Regions from separate parts of the Bacillus sp. FG16 genome, predicted to be linked through region 2. Evidence: riboswitches for the same ligand, from Rfam matches in the RefSeq annotation. Region 2 holds a riboswitch; each other region holds the start of a gene.
What was found. Region 2 has a riboswitch for thiamine pyrophosphate ahead of thiC (phosphomethylpyrimidine synthase ThiC). Riboswitches for the same ligand answer to the same signal wherever they lie in the genome.
Positions count from the first base shown of each region.

Region 1: it holds a riboswitch for thiamine pyrophosphate, as region 2 does, so the genes downstream of both, tenA (thiaminase II) here and thiC (phosphomethylpyrimidine synthase ThiC) in region 2, are expected to answer to the same signal.
Region 3: it holds a riboswitch for thiamine pyrophosphate, as region 2 does, so the genes downstream of both, tenA (thiaminase II) here and thiC (phosphomethylpyrimidine synthase ThiC) in region 2, are expected to answer to the same signal.

Region 1 covers NZ_JBMDKC010000054.1:30,749-36,955, forward strand. The annotation lists gene ACODS7_RS19305 (esterase/lipase family protein) at 1-460, shown strand, start outside; gene ACODS7_RS19310 (homoserine dehydrogenase) at 549-1,574, shown strand; gene pdxR (MocR-like pyridoxine biosynthesis transcription factor PdxR) at 1,664-3,112, shown strand; gene ACODS7_RS19320 (D-alanine--D-alanine ligase) at 3,117-4,031, shown strand; TPP riboswitch at 4,105-4,210, shown strand; gene tenA (thiaminase II) at 4,338-5,027, shown strand; gene ACODS7_RS19330 (DUF3937 family protein) at 5,483-5,746, shown strand.
Region 2 covers NZ_JBMDKC010000018.1:40,425-46,631, forward strand. The annotation lists gene ACODS7_RS09315 (arsenic transporter) at 302-1,660, shown strand; gene thiC (phosphomethylpyrimidine synthase ThiC) at 1,915-3,675, opposite strand; TPP riboswitch at 3,788-3,903, opposite strand; partial or broken gene ACODS7_RS09325 (L-lactate permease) at 3,975-4,046, opposite strand; gene ACODS7_RS09330 (transposase) at 4,092-4,361, shown strand; gene ACODS7_RS09335 (hypothetical protein) at 4,842-5,144, opposite strand; gene ACODS7_RS09340 (IS110 family transposase) at 5,556-6,207, shown strand, end outside.
Region 3 covers NZ_JBMDKC010000076.1:1,904-8,110, forward strand. The annotation lists gene ACODS7_RS22895 (DUF3965 domain-containing protein) at 1-172, shown strand, start outside; gene ACODS7_RS22900 (hypothetical protein) at 413-745, opposite strand; gene ACODS7_RS22905 (SH3 domain-containing protein) at 751-1,905, opposite strand; TPP riboswitch at 2,175-2,286, shown strand; TPP riboswitch at 2,347-2,450, shown strand; gene tenA (thiaminase II) at 2,536-3,231, shown strand; gene ACODS7_RS22915 (ABC transporter ATP-binding protein) at 3,200-3,949, shown strand; gene ACODS7_RS22920 (ABC transporter permease) at 3,949-4,701, shown strand; gene ACODS7_RS22925 (ABC transporter substrate-binding protein) at 4,698-5,699, shown strand; gene tenI (thiazole tautomerase TenI) at 5,710-6,207, shown strand, end outside.

The DNA of each region.
Region 1 (6,207 bases), on a different contig from region 2:
AAGTCAATGGGATTTAAGTACAGATGGTGCAAAGGAGTTAAATAATTGGGTAAAGACGCAACCGGATGTGTATTACTTATCCTATAGTGGACATGCATCACAAGCAGCACCTATAACAGGTTTACATTTACCTCATATAACGATGAACAAAGTGTTGATGGGGAATGCATTTTTCTTAGGTTCTTATGCGAGATATGAAGAAAACCGTCCGTTAGTTGATACTTCTTGGTGGCAAAATGATGGTGTAGTAAATACAAATTCCATGATTGCACCATCTTCTAATGTTGCTGTAAATAATAATGAGTCATTACAGGTTGGAAAATGGAATCATATCGAAACGAAAGCGAATTGGGACCATCTCGACATGGTAGGATTAAGTGTTTCAGACTCTTTAGGTTTTTCTAGCATTCAAGAGTTTTATAGAACAATTGCTGAAAAGCTATCACGTTTACCGAAATAAGTAATAATAAAGCGCTCTCGATGGAATTCGAGAGCGCTTTATATTATATTGAAAGAGGGATTTGGTAGAAAAAATATGGGGGGGTATTATGAAAATTCAAGTTGTATTATCAGGATACGGAACAGTAGGCAGAGAGTTTATAAAATTATTAAATGAAAAATATTCATATATATATGAAACATATGGGATTCAATTAGTTGTAAGTGGCGTATTAGGGAGAAATATTGCAATACATAATGAAGACGGCCTATCTCTTCATCATTTATTAATGTATGGTGGCGGTACCGCTGCAATTGAAAAATATTTAGAGTATCATCCAAAGGAACGTGCGACAACTAGCATAAGTGGTACTGTATTGGTAGAATCAACAGTCACAAATCTTAAAGATGGAAATCCAGGGAAACAATATATGAAACAAGCGATTGAGAAACGGATGGATATAGTAGCAATTTCAAAAGGTGCGCTCGTTACAAACTGGAGAGAAATAAATGAAGCAGCAAGAGGTGCAAATGTACGAATTCGATATAGCGGTGCAACAGCCGCTGCACTACCGACACTAGATATCGGACAATTTAGTTTAGCCGGTTGCAGTATTGAAAAAATAGAAGGAATATTAAATGGAACAACTAATTATATTCTTACGAAAATGTATGAGGAAGATATGACATTTGAAGAAGCGCTGAAAGAAGCACAAAATAAAGGAATTGCTGAGACAAACCCTCTATTAGATATAAGTGGTTCAGATAGTGCGTGTAAATTGTTACTTTTGACAAACAGCTTAATGGAAACAGAGAAAACACTTGCTGATATACATATAAAAGGAATCGAGCACGTTACAAAACAGCAAATACAAAATGCTAAGGAACACCATAAAATTATTAAATTAATAGCATCAATATATAAGGATGCGGGTGGCAATGTGAATTTAAATGTTGAACCGTGTGAAATAGAAAAAGATCATCCGTTAGCAAAAGTAAATGGGAGCGAAAAAGGAATTACGTTCTTTACAGATACGATGGGGCAAGTTACTACAATTGGCGGGGCTTCTAATCCACGAGGCGCAGCAGCTGCAGCTTTAAAAGATGTAATTAACTTATATCGAAAAGATTTGTAAGACCGTACCGCCCTTTATAAAAAATACATATGTTGTGGACCTTTTGAGAATGAAATAAATATGCAAAAATGATTGCAGGGGGTAAGGAATTGTTTAAGGATTTTAAAGTTGTTAAAGATCGTCCCGTTTATATTCAATTGAAAGATTATTTGAAGAAGATGATTATGAAAGGGCATTTGCTCGGGGATCAAAAAATCCCATCAACAAGGGAACTAAGTGAATTACTAAGTGTGAGTAGAAACACTGTACTCGCTGCTTATGCAGATTTAGAGCAAGAAGGACTCATTTATGCAGTTAAAGGAAAAGGGAACTTTGTTGCGAAGGTGGATATATCTAACACTTCGTCAGTTGAAATAGATTGGAAAAATAAACTTAATACAGTGACCGCATTAGCGGATGAATTAGATTTAATGAAACATGGTGTTCGTTGGGAAAAGGGAATGATTGTTTTTAATAGTATAGCCCCGGATGAGAAGCTATTTGATGTTGAAAATTTCAAAAGAGCTTTTCTTACTCGTATGTCCATTGAAGGGGACATCGTATTGAACTACGGATATGCAAAAGGATATAGACCATTAATGAATTACTTACTTCATTATATGGAAATGAAAGGTGTAGACATTTCTAATAAAGATATTCTAATTACAAATGGATTTACAGAAGGATTGGATATTGTACTCTCTTCTTTATCAAAAAAATCCGGTCGTGTCATTTGTGAGAATCCAACTCATCACGCTGCACTAAAGCTGTTCCGCTTACATGGCCTTGAAGTTCATGGGATTGATATGAATGAGGATGGTATTGATACGAATGAAGTTGAAAAAAGCTTACGTGAAAAAGATTTTGATTTTGCATATTTAATTCCTTCTTATCATAATCCAACTGGTATTGTTACGAGTTCAGAGAAAAGAACGGAATTGATGAGATTATTCTCAAAATACAAGGTTCCTATTATAGAGGACGGATTTAATGAAGAATTACGTTATTCAGGTTCACATTTAGCTCCATTATTAACGTTTGCTGGAGCTGGCAATAATGTGATTTATATTAGCAGCTTTTCAAAGGTACTTTTCCCTGGTTTACGTGTAGGCTGGATTATTGCAGATAAAGAGCTGATTCATTATTTAGAAAGCGTAAAAAGAGCAAGAACGATTCACACATCTACGTTAGATCAAGCTGTTCTGTTTCAATATTTACATGAGGGATATTTTGAAAAATATTTAAAAAAGGCAAGATCTGTTTATAAGAAAAAATATGATTTAGCTGTCGGGGCATGTAACCAGTACATTCCTTTCAAAAGAATGACTGGAGATGGTGGACTTCATTTATTTATAGAGCTAGAAGAGCATATGAATGCTCGCACACTTTTACAAAAGTGTTATGAGAAAGGCGTTACGTTTTCACCTGGAGATGTTTTTTACTCTGGTGAAGAAGGAGCGAATACTTTCCGATTAGGATTTTCACGCTTGAAAGAAGAAGAAATAGTTCGGGGAATCAAAATAATTGGTGATACAATAAAAAATGAAATTTGGAGTTGAGGAAATGAGAATTGGCGTTATTATGGGCGGGGTATCGTCTGAAAAGCAAGTATCAATTATGACTGGAAATGAAATGCTCGCACATTTAGATAAAAGTAAGTATGAAATAGTTCCAATTATATTAAACGAAAAAATGGATTTAATTGAAAAAGCGAAAGACATTGATTTTGCATTGCTCGCATTACATGGAAAATACGGAGAAGATGGGACAGTTCAAGGAACACTGGAGAGTTTAGGGATTCCTTATAGCGGAAGCAATATGTTATCTAGTAGTATATGTATGGATAAAAATATTTCGAAAAAGATTTTACGTTATGAAGGTGTAGAAACACCAGATTGGATTGAACTTACAAAAATGGAGGATCTAAAGCTTGATGAGTTAGATAAGTTAGGATTTCCATTAGTGGTAAAACCAAACTCTGGCGGATCGAGTGTCGGGGTAAAAATCGTTTACAATAAAAATGAATTGATCTCAATGCTAGAAACTGTATTCGAATGGGATTCTGAAGTAGTAATTGAGAAGTATATAAAAGGTGATGAAATTACATGTTCCATTCTGGATGGAAAACAGTTACCTATAGTTTCAATTCGACATGCAGCCGAGTTCTTTGATTACAATGCAAAATATGATGATACTAGTACAGTTGAGGAAGTTATCGAACTTCCAGCGGAAATTAATGAACGTGTAAATAAAGCGTCACTGGCTTGTTATAAAGCATTAAAATGTAGTGTTTATGCAAGAGTTGATATGATGGTGAAGGACGGAATTCCATATGTAATGGAAATTAATACATTACCAGGGATGACACAATCAAGTTTATTGCCAAAAAGTGCAGAAGCAGCGGGAATTAGTTATAGTAAACTATTAGATATGATTATTGAAACATCATTAAAAGTGAGAAAAGAAGAAGGTTTTTAAGATAGTTATATAACGAATTATTTTGACAGTTTCACGAAGTATGCTATGATGAATACATTATAAAAACAAAATATTTATCCACTAGGGGGGCCTTTTATAGGCTGAGATCAAATGTGATTTTGAGACTCTTAGTACCTGATCTGGTTAATACCAGCGTAGGGAAGTGGGAAAGACGTTGCTATTTAATGAGTAAATAAATACTGTCAATTTCACTTTCTTTACGCCTGTAAAGAAAGTTTTTTTATTTTACAGCTTTAATAATTGTGGATAAATACTTATATTTTATACATTATTGGAGGGATTTAAATGACTTTTTCACAATCATTACGTAAAGAAGTAGATTCAATTTGGGAAGCGAGTTTTAACCATCCTTTTGTAAAAAAACTTGGTGAAGGAACGTTAGATTTAGCTAGTTTTCGCTATTATGTGCTTCAAGATTCATATTATTTGAGTCATTTTGCTAGAGTACAAACTTTAGGAGCTGCAAAAGCTCTTGAATTAGAGACGACAGCTCGTATGGCACATCATGCTCAAAATACATATGAGGCCGAGTTATCTTTACATGAGAATTTTGCTAAAAAGCTAGGGATAACAAAAGAAGAAAAAGATAATTTTATTCCTGCGCCAACTGCATATGCGTATACTTCACATATGTATCGTGCTGCGTATGAAGGACATTTAGGAGATATTATTGCAGCAATTTTACCTTGCTATTGGTTGTATTATGAAATTGGCGAACGCTTAAAAGAGTGTCAGCCGGAAGAGCCAATTTATAACGAATGGATTTCTGCTTATGGATCTGATTGGTTCCGTACGCTAGTTGAAGAACAAATTACACGTTTAGATACTATCGCTGAAAAAGTAACAGAGGCAGACCGCAAGCGTATGAAACAGCATTTTATTATTAGCAGTCAATATGAATATTCATTTTGGGAAATGGCTTATACATTAGAAAAGTGGCCAGTGGATACAGACGTAAAAGACGTAATTGGATAAAGAATAGAAGTAATGTTATAGATAGGTATGGATCATACCTGTCTATATATTTTTTCTTATCAAATTTGTGCAAAGTCGATAGTGCTGAGGAAATGGTGAAATGGCATATCGATAAGTTAACTAGTTTAATTGTCTACGCATTAAATGGATAAACTACTGTCACATATATTTTACAATAAAACGGATATGTTACTAAGCTAACTTCAGATGCACAACGTAATGAGATGAAATTTTACCTTGAACGTAAAGCTTGGAGGTATGAAGTTAAATAAGAAAAGAAACCCGCACTGTTAGCTGTAACGGAGTTGTTTTTTCTTTGCAGGAATTTCTAAATTACCATGAAGTGCTGTTAACACAATATGCAAATATGCATATTGTGTTTTTTTGAGTTCTTTTTGTGTTAAAATCAAATATAGAGATATGGAAATATAAAGAAGTAAAAGCAGGAATATCCAATGAATTTTGAGAGGTGTTATATGTTTACAAATAAGAAATTAATTCGATTTGGTTTATCGTTGTTTGTATTTTTAGGAATCATTAATTTTACAATCAGCTATTTCCAAACATATCTTGAAACAGCAGCAGATATTAAATGGGTAATTCCGGGAATTTGGCAAACTATTTTAATAGATGTTCCTCAAGGTATACTTGTTCTTTTAGGCGCAATTGCTTTATATGATTTCACAAAAGAGGCATCACAAAAAGACGCATCAATCTAAATGCGTCTTTTTTCAATTAGCAATTTCATAGAGAGTTTTGCTAAAGAAATAGAATGAAAAGCCCTAATTAGGGCTTTTTTCTTTGTAGGAATTTCTTATCCGTCATAGAAACCGGTCACTAGGAAATGTTATAGCGAAACGCATTTACAGTACAGAAAAATCTAAGTGACAGACGGAAATATATAGGATATGGCGCCATAATTATTGAGAAATTAATTGAATTTAGTAAGTATGAAGATATGACGCTAGAATTCATATTTTTTAATTTTTATTTATCCCGCATTAACGGGTAGTAAGCCCCCCGCCTCAAAATTCAGCAGAAGCAAAGAAGTTAGGTGGCGGTCGGACTGTCCGTAAAAGCCCGATTGGTGAGGGCTAATAATCAGTGGGGGATGAGCTAACCCCCCACTGATTAAAGTTTCACTTTATAAAAATGAGCCCATAGTAAAAATAGGTATATG
Region 2 (6,207 bases):
GATATATTTTAATAATCGCTGATATATTTTCAGTTGCGCCGATATATTTCAATAATCGCTGATATATTTTCAGTTACACCGATATAAGTCTCATTTACTACCTTACCACCCAATCAATTTATAGACTCCTATCACAATAGTTATTTCACTACTAGTGACACTTGTCCTTTAGCTTGAAAAACACATATTCGCTTCATCTCGTTATACGTCTAGTTCTTCTTATTTTTTGCTGAATATACTACCAATATAAACTTGAGACAAGCTACATCTGTTCAAGGGGAAATAGAAAGGTAGGCAAAATATGAGCATTGAAATATGGATTACTATTATTGTATTCTTCTTAACGATGATTGTTATCTTTTGGCGGCCTCGTGGTTTAAATGAGGCATGGCCAGCAGCAATCGGTGCTGGCATTATCCTGATTACTGGACTTGTGTCAAAACCAGACGTCATGGACATTATAAGTAAAATTGGCGGTGCCTCCATAACAATATTAGCGACCATCGTTATGGCCGTTATATTAGAAAGCTTCGGCTTCTTCCATTGGTCCGCAGCAAAACTAGCAAATTTAGCAAAGGGTTCTGGTCACCGTTTATACTGGCATATTCAATTACTATGTTTTCTTATGACTCTTTTATTTAATAACGACGGTAGTATTTTAATTACAACTCCAATTTTAATTCTTCTTCTAAAAAATCTTCAATTAAAACCTCATCAGCAAATTCCTTATTTATTAAGTGGCGCTTTAATCGCTACGGCATCTAGTGCACCAATTGGTGTAAGTAATATCGTAAATTTAATCGCATTAAACATCGTCCATATGACTCTTTATATGCATACTGCTATGATGTTTGTACCTGCAACATTAGGCTTATTATTTATGTCATGGCTTATGTATACAGTTTTAAAGAAAAAACTTCCGAAAAAATTACCTGTTTCTTCATATGATATTGAAGAAATTTTCTTCACGAAAAACTTCCATCCACTAAAAGGAAATAATTCTGTTGATACGAAACAAAAGCGTACAAAATTCATGTTAAAAGTATTAGGTTTCGTCTTCCTTATGCGCTGCCTTTTATTCGTTGCATCCTTCTTATCGATTCCAATCGAAATTGTTGCTGTACTCGGTTCACTCGTTCTTCTCATCTGGAGATGGTACTACTTACGAACAAACCCTGTCGATATTTTGAAAAAGACACCGTGGCACATTTTAATTTTCGCTTTCTCTATGTACGTCATTATTTACGGGCTTCACAACGCAGGATTAACAGCGGCGCTTGTAAATTGGCTTGAACCAGTTGTAAGTCAACATCTACTCTATGCTAGCTTTGCAATGGGTGGACTCGTCTCCCTCCTCTCTAACGTCTTCAATAACCATCCTGCACTTATGATTGGTACAATCACATTAACAGAAATGGGACTAGACCCAGTCACATTAAAAACTATCTACCTCGCAAACATTATTGGTAGTGACATCGGTTCACTATTACTACCAATTGGTACACTCGCTTCACTCATTTGGATGTATATTCTGAAACAAAACAAAATTAAAGTAAAATGGAAAGACTATTTAAGTGTATCCCTTATCGTTATTCCTCTCACAACAGTCGTCACATTATTCCTCTTATACTACTGGGTACACCTCTTCTTCGCCTTATAAAGTGAAACTTTAATCAGTGCGGGTTTTGTTCATCCCCCACTGATTATTAGTTAAACCAATCGGGCTTTTACGGGCAGCCCGACCCCGACCTAACTTCTTTGCTTCCGCTGAATTTTGAGGAGGGGGTCTTACTGCCCACAAATAGCGGGATAAACGACAGAAGCCCGCTTTGCTACCGTCTTAGCAAAGCGGGCTTCTTCTATATTTAAGTTAGGTACTACAGTGTGATCAATCAAGTAAAGAGGTGTAACGTGTTATTGGTATAAATGACTACCAGTGTCTTTAAATTCTTTCGCTTTCTCTTTCATCCCTTTTTCAATTGCTTCTGTCGTTTCTAAATCATTTTCTTTCGCATATTCACGAATATCATGTGAAATTCTCATACTACAAAACTTCGGTCCACACATGGAGCAGAAATGAGCCATTTTCGCACCTTCTGCTGGCAATGTTTCATCGTGATATTCCATCGCACGTTCAGGATCTAAAGATAAATTAAATTGATCGCGCCAACGAAATTCGAAACGTGCTTTTGAAAGTGCATCATCACGCTGATGAGCCGTTTTATGCCCTTTTGCAAGATCAGCCGCATGCGCTGCAATTTTGTACGTAATAACACCCGTGCGTACATCATCTTTATTCGGTAAACCTAAATGTTCTTTCGGCGTTACATAACAAAGCATCGCCGTTCCAAACCAACCGATCATCGCAGCTCCAATTGCCGATGTAATATGGTCATAACCTGGTGCAATATCTGTCGTTAGTGGCCCAAGTGTGTAAAACGGCGCGCCCTGACAAATATCAAGTTCTTTCTCCATATTCTCTTTAATTAAGTGCATCGGTACGTGTCCAGGTCCTTCGATCATAACTTGCACATCATGTTTCCAAGCAATTTTGGTTAATTCACCAAGTGTTTCAAGCTCAGAAAACTGTGCTTCGTCATTTGCATCTGCAATCGAACCTGGACGTAATCCATCTCCGAGAGAGAACGAAACATCATACTGCTTCATAATTTCACAAATCTCTTCAAAATGAGTGTATAGGAAGTTTTCTTTATGGTGGAATAAACACCACTGTGCCATAATCGAACCACCACGTGAAACGATACCTGTCGTACGCTTTGCCGTGATTGGAATGTAACGAAGCAATACACCAGCGTGAATCGTAAAGTAATCCACGCCTTGCTCAGCTTGCTCAATTAACGTATCACGATATACTTCCCACGTTAAATCTTCTGCAATTCCGTTTACTTTTTCCAGCGCTTGATAGATCGGTACAGTCCCAACTGGTACAGGCGCGTTACGAATAATCCACTCACGCGTCGTATGAATGTTTTTACCTGTAGATAAATCCATAATCGTATCCGCACCCCAGCGCGTTGCCCACGTCATCTTCTCTACTTCTTCTGCAATAGAAGAAGATACAGCAGAGTTTCCGATATTTGCATTGACCTTCACGTGGAAGTTACGCCCAATAATCATCGGCTCTGCTTCCGGATGGTTAATATTCGCTGGTAAAATGGCACGGCCTTCCGCGATTTCCTTACGAACAAACTCCGGCTCTACACCTTCACGAATCGCAACATATTCCATCTCAGACGTAATAATGCCATTACGTGCATAGTGCATTTGCGTAACGTTTGCACCTTGCTTCGCTCTAAGCGGCTGGCGATCCATTTGCGGGAAAACAGATGTATGCTTCGAAGCCACTTTCACACCGTCATCCTCTGGTTTCACTTCGCGCCCTTCGTATGCTTCTACATCACCACGCCCCATAATCCAAGAGTGGCGCGGTGTTGGAATACCTTTTTCCAACTCGACCTTATACGCAGGATCTGTATAAGGACCGCTCGTATCATACACACGGATTGGCGGATTTGGAACGCCATTCGTTTCGCTTTGTTCAATCTCACGCATCGGCACTTTCATACCTTCTCGTGGTCCATTCACATATACTTTTTTACTCCCTGGTAAACTCGATTTCAATTCAATTTGCTCAGCTGAAACAGATTGTTTCATAAATTTTGTTGCCCCCCTGTTCGTGACAAGGACGAGATATGGCCAGCGCATGCCAAAATAAAAAGAGCCAGGTCCATAAAAAAATAAGGACCTGGCTCATAAAGACATCATTATGTAAAGCCGTTAACTTCCCTACGCTGGTACGAGCCAGATCAGGTCCAAAGGGTTAAGAAGTTCACGCGCTTCTCTCTCAGCCTACGCATACGTTAGGCACCCCTAGTTTATCACTGATTTAATTTTCAATACTTTCCCATCATACACGATAATCTGAAAAATGCAAAGTTTATTTCTTTTGTTGTTTATGGAATCATCCACGTTAAATAATATGCCTGCACATACGTCATAATACCAACAATAATTACGAAGAACACCCTATTGTAAAAATAGTTTATAACTTAACATGGGAGTTTAAAAACATCTTCACCACAAAGAGTGTTGAGAATCTCGACCATTGTATTAAAAAAATTAAGAATACTAATATACAAGAGTTTAAGAGCTTTACGAATGGATTAGCCCGGGATATTGAAGCTGTCAGAAATGCGGTAACTTATGAGAATAATAATGGTCTTGCCGAAGGGAGCATAAACAAGTTAAAGCTTATTAAAAGAATCATGTATGGTCGATACAAATTCTCCACATTGCGGACAAAGATTCTACTTTTGGAGAGAATGAGACTTTTCAACTAACTCCGGAAAGAACCATTTTTTACTTGCTAAATACATTCATCAGTCCCGTTTGACAAAGAGCCTTTGTCTCTGCTGCATTTCGCTACAACTGCTACTGTTACCTGCCATACAACCTGCAATAGAGATAGGTAACAATTTACTATACAAGGAACAAAATTGACCTGCTCCTCCATTTAGTGATTTAACTATCTTTATTATTCAGAGCTAAAACTCAAAGAGAAATCTCTTACATTTATCGTAACATTATTTCCTTAATATGTTAATTTTTTGTTATCTTGTTAGTTAAAGGGGGACTTAGTACAAAAAATAACCGTAGATAGTAGCACGAACACCGTTCTTGTTATAATTAATTTTTTTCAGAACGTCTATAATCCTCTTTTAAAAAATATATGTAAATATAATAAAAAACGAATGATTAATAGAAATATTCTACACCACTCGTTTTTTATCGGACTTCTTTTTACTGTACTTTTATTTTCTTTATGAGTTATTAGAAAAATAATTGTCTATATAAGTCTTTATTTTTTCAAAATTCTTTTCCATAAATAAGATTGCTGGTACTTCAATTATTGGAAGATTATTTTCATTATCGAAAGCTGGACACGGTTTGGGAACTACCAAATAGTCAACTGAGTTTTTATCTCTAATATAATTAATTGAAACATCATAATACTTAGAAAAATATTCCTTCAAATCATCCTGATTCCTTAAAAATGGTAGAGAAAATATTGAACCATAATTTATACCAGCATCGACAATTAATACAAAGCATATTTTTTTCATGATACACCCTCCTCGTATAATAAGTTTTAAGTTAATAACTGTTCCTTGAAAATTAAATAGTTTTTATCTTCAAGAGCTACATCAAAAAAATGATGTATGGGTAAAATTTAGTCTTGGATACTGGGGGATTTCCCCAGATAATGGAAGTACGGAAATGGACCCCTCGGGAATATGCTTACTCCTCCTGTAGTTCGACCACGTTAAAAGACTGTGACCCAGACCAAAATGCACTGCATACGCACAAGCTGTATCGTTTTCCTTCACTTACCTCTCATAGTGGGGAGGGCAGCTTAGATGAAGGCAATCATTGAATACTCATACGCGAGGTTGTGGCTATGTTTTGGACTCTAGGGAGATCCCACAGTATCCAAGCTCATTCCAAATACTATTCAAAGAAAGGAGGTCCTTTCTTTGAGATTATTCGTAGCTATTGATGTAAGCTCTGAAAAACTTGATGTATGTTTTCTTGACAGTCATGACACTGTTTTGAAAGAAATTTGTCTTTCAAACGATGTGAATGGTGCCAACGCCATTAAGGAGGATGTTCTCCATTTTCATCAGTTGTACAACTATAAAAAAATTGTCATTGGTATGGAATCTACTTCCGTCTATAGTTTCCATCCTTCCATGTTCCTAACGGAAGATAAGGATTTGAGGGCTTTAGACGTGGAAGTGGTCGTACAAAATCCAAAAGCCATCCATCGGTATAAAAAACTCTTTGAAGAAGATAAGACCGATAAAATAGATGCTTTCCGTATTGCCGATTTTTTACGAATCGGACGGTATAATAAGTTTCTTATCAAGGAGGAAAAATACGTTGCCCTTCAACGTTTAACACGATCTAGATATCAACTCGTTCACCAGCAAACAGAATGTAAGCAACACTTTCTGAAGAACCTTTACTACAAATGTAATACGTTATCGAAAGAGTTAAATACCTCTGTTTTTGGTGCGACGATGATGGAAATACTCTCAGTTTCCCTTTCGTTGGATGAAATCGCAGAAATGGATCTAGAAGCACTCGCTACTCTTCTTCAGAAAAAGGGGAAAGGACGCTTTAGCG
Region 3 (6,207 bases), on a different contig from region 2:
ATTTATACAATTACATGATTGTTTACCATCATTCTTTAGGCTATTTCTTAAAAATAAGCGTTACGCAACGATTCATGATATTCTTTTCTATTGGTGCGATGATGAACAACGAATGAGCTTAGAGAAAAAATATAATTTGAGCTTTATTTATGAAAAATATGCTTGTGGATAAACAATATTTTCGATATGAAAAATTAATATAAATTAAAAAGGATCTCCGGTTTATGTGAGATCCTTTTTTGTTAGTAAAACAAGGAGAAAGTGATTAAGACAAGAAACAACATTCCATATAGGAGAAGTTGTGCGGTGTAACTTCCTTGTATACCAAAAAAAGTATTAGCTTTTTCATACAAATTCAATATGTATTTTATTGGAGTATCTTTGAAAGATTGGTACACAGTGTCTCCTCTTTCTAAGCTTCTTGTTTTTGTTTTTGGTTATAAGGGACATTAATATATCTAGCTACAAATAACAAAACAGCCATAAAGAATATTGGAAATACAGTAGATAAATAAAAGCCATTACTAATTATATTTGTTATGAGAGCACTCAAAAGAAAAATAGCATTATAAATATGGGCAATTTTTTGTTTTAGTTGTACTTGAAATGATTCCATCATAATTTCTAATGCAACAAAAGCAATAATAATAGATAAAAATACAATGTTTGTATTGTAAATGATTAAACAACAGATTAAACCTAAAAAGGCTACGTATTCAATTATAAGAGGTATATTGCGTGGCATACAATTTACCTAACTAAATATGGCAGTGGATTTACTGCATTTGTTTTTTCAAAATTCCATTCTCCATTATGTAATTCAAAATGAAGATGTTGCCCGTATGAATGACCTGTGTTTCCCATATGACCTACTAATTGTCCAGTTTGTACTTGATCACCAGTTTGTACAGTGCGATCCTTCATATGGGCATAAACAGTTGTATATAATTTCCCATTGATTTGATGCGCAATGAACACAACATTTCCATAGCTAGCTGAATAATAAGATTTCACAACTTTACCTGCAGCAGCAGCTTGGATAGAGACGTTCCCTGGAGCGGCAATATCTATACCATAATGCATTTGTTCCCAGCGTATATCAAAGGTTGAGCTAATTCTTCCTTGAGCAGGGAATTTGAAAGCAGCTGGAATAGATGAAGGTTGCTCTGTTTTAGCTTGTGGTTGATTTTGTACTACATAGTGTTTTGCTACATATCCGTATCCTGTGCCAAAACGAATTTTATACCAAGTTCCTACAGTTTCTACTACTTGTACTTGTGTACCGTTTTGTAATGAACCGAGTAGAGCGCTACTTGTACTAGTGTTGCTACGTACATTCAGATTAGGTGTTGCAACAGTATATTTTGTATTATTTTGAACGGTGATTCCTTTTACTAAGGGCTGTGAACCATTAGAAACGAATGCTTTTTGTACGTAACCTGTTTGGCCATTGTGTGATATTTTATACCATTCGCCTTGATCTTCTTGAACGGTAATGAACTTGCCATTTGGTAATACATCTAAAATGGAAGATTCTAAATTAGGTTCAGAGCGAACGTTTAATGCATTAGCATTGACGATGTATTGATCATTAGATTGAAGTTTGTTTTTTAGTAAAATAGCATCTTTTTGTACATAACCTACTTTATTATGAACAGATACTTTATACCAACCATTAGTTGTTTCAAGGATGTTCACTTTTGTATTAAAGCGAATTGTATCAATTGATGTGCTTTTTACGTTATCTTTTGTATGTAATGCTACTTGATCGACTTTGACATACCCAGTTTTAATATTAGATAATTGTTCAGCGTTTGCTTTTTGTACATTTGTTTCACCCATAGAAGGAAGTAAAGAAGCAATCGCTACAGTAGTTGCTGTTAAAGCAGTAGCTTTCATATTCATGGAATAGAGACCTCCTCTAGTTGTATAGTTGTAATTTTATTATAGTATAAAGATATAATATAGTGGGTGTATTCACATAAATGTAATATGAAATCAATATAAAAATAAATTTTTTGAGGATAATGATTCCTTTTTATACAATTAATTGGGGTTTTATTTTCTAAAATAGAATGTATGTATTTTATAACTTCAATATTTTGTTGATAATTAAGAAAATTAAAACAGTTGATGATGTCTTATTAGGGTGTTATACTGACAGTGATAATTTTATAGTTTGCTAGGAGAGCTGGTGTTGCCAGCTGAGAGTAGGCCGTAAGCCTTTGATCCTTTTTATTACCTGATCTAGATTATGCTAGCGTAGGGAAGCAATTCGGACACTAACAATGAGTCCCCGTTTCTTTGCGTATAGAAACGGGGCTTTTTTATTTGAAAATTTCATATTGAAACCACTAGGGGTGCTTGATTTGCTGAGAGAGGAATAATCCTTAACCCTTATAACACCTGATCTAGGTAATACTAGCGAAGGGAAGTGGAACATCGAATAAATGTATAATTTTATTTGCTGTAACCACTTCTTATATATAGAAGTGGTTTTTTATTTAGATACATATATTGAAAGGGGATAGAGAAATGAAATTTTGCGATAGATTATTAGAAACTGTGCAACCAGTTTGGGAGATGAGTCATAATCATCCGTTTGTAGTGGGTATGGGAGATGGCACGTTAGAAAAAGATAAATTCCAGTATTATATTATTCAAGATTATTTATATCTGCTAGATTATGCAAAGTTATATGCGATTGGTGTTGTAAAAGCAACGAATCCACAAGTAATGGGAAAGTTCGCTGAACAAATTGATGGAATATTAAATGGCGAAATGACAATCCATAAACAATATGCAAAAAGACTTGGAATTTCTATAGAGGAGATAGAGTCTGCGAAACCATCTGCTAAAAATTTAGCTTATACAAATTACATGATGTCTGTATCTCAAAATGGCACACTTGCGGAATTAATAGCAGCGCTTCTTCCTTGTATGTGGAGCTACTGGGAAATTGGAAAGCGTTTAAATGATATTCCTGGAGCAAGAGATCATGAGTTTTTTGGTGAGTGGATTCAAGGATATAGTTCGGAAGAATACGGTAATCTTTGTATTTGGTTAATAGATTTATTAAATGAAATGGCAGTTGGAAAGTCTGAGAAAGAACTAGATAGATTAGAGGAGATTTTCTTATATTCCAGTCGATTTGAATATTTATTCTGGGATATGTCCTATCGTAAGGAGATGTGGGGATTTGAGGAGCAAGAACATACTACAGTTTCATAATGTTTCTTTTCATTACGATGAGAAACCAATCATCCATGAATTAAATGCTTCTATACATGAGAAAGAGTTTGTCAGTATTATCGGACCGAGTGGATGTGGGAAAAGTACTTTATTTCGCCTTATTACAGGCCTAGAGAAGGTAAGTACTGGACAGATAGAACTGACAGAAACAAAGCACCATCCTGTAGGGTATATGCCGCAAAAAGATATGCTTTTGCCGTGGAGAACAATTATTGAGAATGCCGCCTTGCCGCTAGAGTGCCAAGGTGTACAGAAGAAAGAAGCACAAGTAAAGGCAAAGGAACTGTTATATAAATTTGGTTTACAAGGATATGAGACAAAACATCCGAAAGATTTATCTGGTGGTATGAGGCAACGCGTATCTTTTATCCGAACTTTATTAACGGGCGGGGAGATATTGTTATTAGATGAACCGTTTAGCGCGTTAGATGCTTTAACGAAGGCCTCTTTACAAGAATGGTTGTTTGAACAATGGCAAGAGTGGGAAAAAACAATTTTATTCATTACTCATGATGTTGAAGAAGCGTTATTTCTTTCGAACCGAGTTTTAGTAGTGGAACAGCAGCCGATAACGACTTTGACTGAGCGGATTGTACCGCTTGATCATAACAGAACACGAAAAGATTTATATAAACCGGAAGTGTTAGCGCTGAAAGATGAGCTTCTTAGTATGTTACAAAGGCAGGTACTTGTGTGATGAACCGATTGAAAGAATTAGTTCCTGCTATTACACTTTCTAGTATTTTACTTGCTGTGTGGGAAATAGGAGCAAGAATTGTAGATGAGATGTATATTTTACCGTCACCGTCTGCGATTGTAATGAAGATATGGAAACTAAAAGACATATTATTTACGGTTCATTTACCTGCAACGTTATACGTCGTTTTAATAGGTGTTGTGATTTCTATCGTATTAGGTGTAGGGCTAGCGATGTTAATGAATGCGAGTACATGGATGGAAAGAGCATTTTATCCATTATTAGTTGCTTCACAAACGATTCCGATTACTGCGCTTGCTCCGTTATTTGTTTTATGGTTTGGATACACAATCTGGAGTAAGGTTGTTGTCACAGTTTTAATTACGTTTTTCCCGATTGCGGTCAATACATATGATGGACTGCGTAGTACGAAAAAAGAATGGGAGGAGCTCTTAGTTACATATGGAGCAACGAAAAGAGATATTTTTCTTAAACTAAAGTTGCCGTCTGCTCTTCCTTATTTTTTCTCAGCTTTAAAAATTGCAGTTCCGCTTAGTGTTATCGGAGCAGCAATTGGAGAATGGCTCGGTGCACAAGCTGGACTTGGATATTTCAGTAAGAGAATGATGACGCAGTTAGATGGAGCTGGCGTATTTGCACCCATTGTATTGTTATCATTATTAGCTATTTTCTTCGTCGTACTTATTTCCATATTAGAAAAGAAATTCATTAGTTGGAGGAAGCATTCATGAAATTTTTAAAGCGCATCTTTGTGTTTACATTATTAATTGCAATGATTGCAGGATGTTCGAGTAATTCAGCATCAGACAAAAGTAAAAAAGAGAAAGAAATAACAGTCATGTTAGATTGGTATCCAAATGCGGTACATAGCTTTATTTATGCAGCAATTGAAAAAGGATACTTTAAAGAAGAAGGTGTAAAGGTAAATATTAAATTCCCTTCTAATCCGACTGATCCATTAACATTGGCAGCAGCAGGGAAGGTGACAGTTGGCTTGTATTATCAGCCAGATGTTGTTATGGCAAGAGCAAATGAGCAAATTCCAGTGAAATCAATTGGGGCTGTCGTACGTTCGCCATTAAATCATGTCGTATCGCTGAAATCAGCGGGCATTCAATCACCGAAAGATTTAGAAGGAAAAACAGTAGGATATTCTGGAACACCTTTAAGTGAGATGTATTTAAAAACGATGGTAAAAGAAGCTGGTGGTAATCCTGATACAGTGAAAGTAGTTGATGTTGGATTTGATTTAGTACCAGCCTTAATTACGAAAAAAGTGGATGCGGTAACAGGGGCATACATTAATCATGAAGTACCGGTTATGCGTCATGAAGGCCATGAACCAGCTTACTTTAATCCAGCTGATTACGGAGTACCGAACTATCATGAGCTTGTGTTTGTAACAGGTGATAAAACGTTGAAAAAAGATAAAGAAGCGTTGCAAGCTTTCTTACGTGGTACGAAAAAAGGCTATGATTTCATGAAGAAAAACCCAGATGAAGCATTGAATATTTTATTAAATCATCAAGAAAAAGAAAACTTCCCACTTGTGCCAGAAGTTGAAAAGGAAAGTATGAAAATTTTATTAGAGAAGATGGAAACGAAAGATGAGCCATTTTTATCAGATTCAAAAGAATCTTGGGAGAAACAAAATAAATGGCTGAAGGACAAAGGAATGACGAAAGAAACTGTCCCAGCCGATGAACTATTCGAAAATATTTTAAAGTAGGCGAATGAATATGAAAAATGAGCTCCACGTAATCTCAAATGGCCATATGCCATTCGAAGAGTTAGTGAATGTAGCGATGCAAATTGAGAGTGAGATTGATTATTTGCATATTCGTGAGCGTGAGAAGAGTACGAAGGAGTTATATGAAGGTGTGGAAAGTCTTTTAATGGAAGGCTTTCCGGCTTCTAAAATTGTCATAAATGATCGAATTGATATTGCAATTTTATTAAATATTCCTCGTGTTCAACTAGGGTATCGAAGCACAGATGTAAAGTCAGTGAAAGAAAAGTTTTCGTATTTGCATGTCGGTTATTCTGTGCATTCGCTAGATGAAGCGATAGTAGCATTTAAAAATGGAGCGGATTCACTCGTTTATGGTCATGTATTTCCGACAGATTGTAAAAAAGGTGTGCCAGCGAGAGGGCTTGAAGAAATTTCAGACATTGCAAGGTGTTTATCTATACCGATTACAGCAATTGGAGGAATTACTCCAGAAAACACAGTGGAT